Regions from separate parts of the Priestia sp. SRI_019 genome, predicted to be linked through region 2. Evidence: riboswitches for the same ligand, from Rfam matches in the RefSeq annotation. Region 2 holds a riboswitch; the other holds the start of a gene.
The links. A riboswitch is a leader RNA that binds a small molecule or an ion and turns the genes downstream of it on or off. The one in region 2 is predicted to bind lysine.
Positions count from the first base shown of each region.

Region 1: linked by a shared signal. The riboswitch ahead of AC2YJL_RS00880 (aspartate kinase) and the one ahead of lysA (diaminopimelate decarboxylase) in region 2 are both predicted to bind lysine.

Region 1 covers NZ_JBYCZN010000001.1:178,221-181,469, reverse strand. The annotation lists gene AC2YJL_RS00885 (YslB family protein) at 1-407, shown strand, start outside; gene AC2YJL_RS00880 (aspartate kinase) at 458-1,690, opposite strand; lysine riboswitch at 1,832-2,009, opposite strand; gene uvrC (excinuclease ABC subunit UvrC) at 2,075-3,249, opposite strand, start outside.
Region 2 covers NZ_JBYCZN010000002.1:439,041-442,289, forward strand. The annotation lists gene AC2YJL_RS12540 (NAD(P)/FAD-dependent oxidoreductase) at 1-687, opposite strand, end outside; gene AC2YJL_RS12545 (CBO0543 family protein) at 1,023-1,535, shown strand; lysine riboswitch at 1,602-1,784, shown strand; gene lysA (diaminopimelate decarboxylase) at 1,930-3,249, shown strand, end outside.

The DNA of each region.
Region 1 (3,249 bases), on a different contig from region 2:
TTTTGCGTGACGTGTTAATTCCAGAGCTTCTTGGAGACGAAACAAATACCATTTCATACTGGGCAGGAAAACACCTTGCGCGGAAATACCCGTTAAATACAATGGATGAAATCGTCGCTTTTTTTAAAGCAGCTTCCTGGGGAACACTGACGCTTGCAAAAAAAGATAAATATTCACTAGAGCTTGAGTTATCAGGTGATGTGGTCAGCAAAAGATTTCAGCAGGAAACTTGTTCGTTTCATCTTGAGTCAGGATTTGTAGCTGAACAGATTCAGCGTCAAAACAACTGCCTAACAGAAGCCTACTTAACACATAAAGAAAAGAACGGAAAAGTGCTGATTTCGGTACAGTGGGACCGAAAAGATATCTTACCTACCGAAACGCGTGCGGAGCGTTATAAAAAATAGGAAATATGTATATATAAAAGACGTGGAAATACCACGTCTTTTTCTCTTCTTTATACTTGCACTGCTTGCTGCTCTTCTAATTCAAATGCTACGTGAAGCGTCTCAACAGCTTTTACCATATCAGCGTGCGGTACAACTGTAGATACTTTAATTTCAGACGTGCTGACCATCTTCACTTCAATTTTCTCTCCTGCCAGCACTTCAAACATTTCGGCTGCAACGCCTGGATTAGAAATCATGCCAGAGCCGACAATTGATACTTTAGCCAGACTGCTTTCATGTTCAATACGCGTATATCCTAAAGTAGATTTATACTCTTTTAAGACGGCAAGAGCGGCATCTACGTCTACAGTTTTAATAGAAAATGAGATAGAAAGACGATTATTAGCCGTTACGTTTTGAATAATAATGTCCACATTTAACTGTTCTTTTGCTAATGCTGTAAAAATAGTAGAAAGAGTTTGCAACTCGTTGTTTAACCCTTCAATTGTCACTCGTGAAATATTATCTTCAAACGCAATTCCTCTTACGACTAAGTTTTGTTCCATTGAAACTTCCTCCTCAACAATCGTTCCATTCTCGTTTTCTAAGCTTGAACGCACTTCTAGCGGTACCTGATAATTTTTTGCAAACTCAACGGCGCGCGGATGCAGCACCCCTGCTCCCAAATTAGCTAATTCTAACATTTCGTCATATGAAATAGAGTGAAGCTTACGAGCATCTTCTACATAGCGCGGATCTGTCGTAAACACTCCTGTTACGTCTGTATAAATATCACATTTTGCAGCTTTTAATGCTGCGGCAAGAGCTACTGCCGTCGTGTCAGAGCCGCCTCGACCTAATGTTGTAATGCTTCCATCTTCTGAACAGCCTTGGAATCCAGCTACTACTACGATTCGACCTCTATCTAATTGGCTTTGAATACGAGTCGTGTCAATGTGCTGGATTCGTGCATTGCTGTGAACTGCTTCCGTCTGGATACCAGCTTGCCAACCTGTTAGCGAAGTTGCTTCATACCCTTTATATTGAAGAGCCATTGTTAACAGGGAAATCGTTACTTGTTCTCCAGTTGTAAGAAGCATATCCATTTCGCGTTTGCTTGGACTGTCCGTAATATCACTTGCTAATTTCACCAGTGCATCTGTAGTTTTGCCCATTGCCGATACAACAACAACTACTTGGTTACCGCGCTCTGCTTCTTGAATAACACGGTTTGCTACATGTTGGATACGTTCAACAGAACCAACAGATGTTCCACCAAATTTTTGAACGATTAATGCCATAATTTTGTTCATTCCTTTTCAATAAATTTGCATATGCAGGATGATGAGAAGCTAAATTTTTTTACTCAGACAATAAAAAAAGCAATGAGATGAGCTCTCATTGCTTAACGAACGAAAATTATAAAACATAACCGTCCACTGCCGTGAGATAGCTCTCCAAGAATCTACATCTTGACAATCCTACGTTTATTCAACGCAGAACCAGCAATCATTACTATGAGGTAATGTTCACTTCGGCAAATTTCCCTTTCCGCATCATTCATAAGAGCTCATACCCTTCCTGATACGTACTGATTAAATTTGCACCTCTATCTTCACTTCATTTGATGAAGTGTCGTATGAAATTAGTTAATAGCTTATCAAATATTTTCTATTATTTCAAGACTATTTTTGCAATGTTTCATAAATTTTTTCAGCGATGTTTTGAGGAACACCTGAATTTCGAATATCATCAACCGTTGCTTCTTTCAATTTTTTCACCGAACCAAAATACTTTAACAAAGCTTTTTTACGCTTTTCTCCCACTCCCGGAATGTCGTCCAGAACAGACTGAAAAGCGGACTTAGAGCGCACTTGACGGTGGAAGGTAATCGCAAAGCGGTGAACTTCATCTTGAATTCGCTGAAGCAAATAAAATTCTTGACTATTGCGTTCAAGCGGTATGATTTGAGGAGGCTCACCAATCATCAGGTTGGAGGTTCTGTGCTTATCATCTTTGACAAGACCTGCTGTAGGCACTAAAAGTCCCAATTCATTTTCGAGAACGTCCTGTACTGCAGCTAAATGCCCTTTGCCTCCATCTACAACAATTAAATCTGGAAGCGGAAGACCTTCTTTTAACGCTCTGGAATACCGTCTGCGAACGACTTCTCTCATGGAACTGTAATCATCTGGTCCCTTTACGGTCTTAATTTTATATTTGCGATATTCTTTCTTTTCCGGTTTCCCATCAACAAAAACAATCATCGCAGAAACGGGATCTGTCCCTTGAATATTTGAGTTATCAAATGCTTCAATCCGGTAAGGCGCTGCAATTCCAAGCTCTTCTCCTAACCGTTCAACTGCGCCGACCGTGCGCTCTTCATCTCGTTCAATTAAATAGAATTTTTCACCGAGCGCAATTTTTGCATTTTTACACGCAAGTTCTACTAATTCTTTCTTTTTGCCTCGCTTTGGATGCTGAACCTCTACTTCTACTAATTTCTCAGCTAACTCTGCATCAATCGTTGCTGGAACCAGCACTTCTTTTGGCTTAATATTTTTGGCATAAAACTGACCGATAAAAGTTAAGAAATCTTCTTCTGGCTCTTTATAAAAAGGAAACATAGAAACTTCTCGCTCAATTAATTTCCCTTGGCGAATAAAGAAAACTTGAACACACATCCAGCCTTTATCATAAGAATAGCCAAACACATCTCGATTAACAAAATCATTAAACGTTACTTTTTGCTTTTCCATTGTCGCTTCAATATGAGCAATTTGATCTCGATATTCTTTAGCCCGTTCAAAGTCAAGTTCTTCTGAAGCTTTTAACATTTTTTCAGTTAACTCTGTTTTGA
Region 2 (3,249 bases):
GACAATTTGCGCTTTTTGAAAGCTTGCTAAAAATTTCACTCCAAGAGGCTCTAGTAATTGATTTGCCCACGCTCCTGCTGTCACGATTGTTGTAGTTGCTATAAGGGTTTGCCCATTTACGGCAACGCCCGTTACTTGATTATTTTCATAAAGAAGTTCTGCGTTTCCTTCTATTATTTTTGCACCGTTTTTCTTCGCTGCATTCACAAGTGCGTTTCGAAGAGCTCTTCCGTTAACGCGAGCGGCTCCACTAATATGAACTGAACTGTATTCTTCCGAAAGAACCGGAAACAAAGCCTGTGTTTCTTTGGCGGATAAACGTGTAATCTCGCCTATTTCGGGAGCTTCTTCCCGACGTTTATATGCTCGTTCTTCCATTTTTTTAAGCTTTTGTTCATCAGTATGTAAGCTAATTGCTCCCACTTGCTTATATCCCGTATCCGTTTCTCCATCTTCTTCTAATTGCTGAATTAATGTTTGATAGTACTTGGCGCCGCCTTTTGCTAAGCGGTACCATGCTTTATTTCGACGCTGCGAAAGCCATGGACAAACAATTCCTGCTGCTGCATCAGTAGCTTGACCAGCATCCTTGCGATCTACCAATGTCACATCTGCTCCTGCTTTTGCTAAATGATATGCTGTAGAAGCTCCAAGTATCCCAGCTCCAACTACGATGTATGTTTTCATACCAAAACACCCTTTTCTTTCTTCTAGTATTCTTATGCTATATGTACGCAACTTTAGCATAGCAAAAAAAGAAGTCACATACTAGGCGGAGCTATCTTGAGCTTATTTTTGAGTCTTGCTGACTTTGACATATAGTTCCTTTCATTGTAAACAAAAGCGCAATAAGTTCTTTTACGGGAATTATGGTGAGATGAAGCAAACCACAAATAGTGATCACCCATATTTAACACTGCGCTTACCGCTTTTTTATTATAGTTTCTGAATAAAAAAATGAAAGAATAAAACCACTATAATATGTAAATAAAAAGAAATAACCATTATTTTAAGGAGAGCGTATGCAATCTTCATTTGTATTATTTTTTATCATTCTTGGTTTACTATTTGGCAAGTGGCGAAGGTATCAAGAATACTATCCTACTTTGCTGTTTTGGGTCACGGGGAATTTGCTTTATGAAGTACTGCTGTTTCATCACCGCGTATGGGTATTTCACCCTGTTGGTATTGATCACCTTTTTCTACCCGATCACCTAATGGTTTCCCTTGGAATAACCTTAATTATTTATCCGTTTGTTATACCGGTTTTTTTAGGAAGGCTGCCGCTGCATGTAAGCGGCCGGCTGTGGTGGATTCTTTTGTGGGCGCTTTTATTTACTGTGATTGAGTTCATTGCTTATGTTAATCACAGTATTACTCATCATTATGGATGGTCTCTGCTGTGTTCTTTTCTCTTCAATATTGTCACGTTCTCACTTTTAGTCATCCATCAGAAGACAGCACTGGCCGCTTGGGTTCTATCTGGCAGCTTCATAGCTTTCTTATTTATTCTTTTTGATATTCCTATGCCTTAACTTTTCATTGACTAGACGGAGGAAAAGGAAATATAATAGAAATTACATTTAAATATAATTTTCCTCTCTGAGAATAGAGGTGCATGAAATCAAGAGTCACTTATTGGAGACTAATGGAGTCTGTGAAGATAAGTAAAAGGGATTTCGTGCCGAAGTATATAAACATCCATTGTGTTCATATACTGGTTCAGTATTGAATAAATGCTGAGCTGTCACAAACCATTTGGTTTGTGGAGAGCTATTGAAGAGATGTTGATGCCTAGAATGTAATAATATTTTATTATTATGAAACCAAGACGCGTGAACATCACTTCACGGGTCTTTTTTGTGTTTTTCTACTGACCATCAAAGTTCAAAGTTATAGTTGAATGATTTAAATGGAGGGATACGGATTATGTACTTACATGGAACGAGTAAAATTAACAGCAGCAATCATTTAGAAATTGGGCAGTGCGATACGGTCGAACTGAAAAAACAATACGGCACTCCCCTATACATCTACGATCAAGAATTAATTGAGACAAAATGCAAGGCCTTCCATTCAGCCTTTCGAAGAAGCGGATTTTCATATCAAATCGCCTATGCAGGGAAAGCCTTTCTTTGTATGGAAATGGCTAGCCTTTTAACGAAGCTTGATATGTCACTAGATGTGGTCTCAGGAGGCGAATTATTTACAGCGCTTGAAGCTGGATATCCAGCTGAACGCATTCATTTTCACGGAAATAATAAAACGATTGAAGAAATGGAAATGGCTCTTGATGCGAATATTGGCTGTTTTGTTGTTGATAACTTTACCGAACTTGAAGTTCTGCATGCCTTAGCAGCTGAGCGCAAACAGAAAGCATCTATTCTTCTGCGTGTTACTCCAGGGATTGAAGCCCATACACATGAGTATATTATGACCGGACAGGAAGACTCAAAATTTGGATTTGGTCTTTCCAATGACCAAGCCATGAAAGCGGTAAGTTTTGCGTTAGAAAAGCCTTACTACGATCTTTTAGGCATTCATTGTCATATTGGTTCGCAAATTTTTGAAGTAGATGGTTTTTCTCGCGCCATTGATATTTTAACTGATTTCTTATTCAGCATTCGTGATAAAATGGAATTTGAAGTAAAAGTTTTAAACGTAGGTGGTGGTTTTGGTATTCGTTATACCGAAAGCGACTCTCCTCTTCCAGTTGAGTATTATGTAGATGCACTGACAAAAAAGCTAAGCCGCACGTTAACTGAACAGAATTATACCCTTCCAGAAGTCTGGATTGAGCCTGGAAGAAGCATCGTAGGAGAAGCAGGTACAACGCTTTATACAATTGGATCAACGAAGGAGATTCCAGGTGTACGCAAATACGTAGGAATTGACGGCGGTATGACTGATAATATCCGTCCTGCTCTTTACGATGCAAAACATGAAGCTGTCTTGGCTAATAGAGTGACGGATAAAAAAGATGAAACAGTATCAATTGCGGGTAAATGCTGTGAATCAGGAGATATGCTTATTTGGGATATTGACTTGCCGCGCGTTAATCAAGGAGATTTATTAGCAGTGTCCTCTACAGGTGCCTACAACTATTCAATGGCTAGCAATTACAACCGTATTCCGCGCCCTGCTGTTGTATTTGTGAAAAATGGAGAAGCTCGTCTTGCTGTAGAGCGAGAAACATACGAAGATTTGGTGCGTAAAGATGTAAAGCCAGTCGTTACTACGTATGCAATG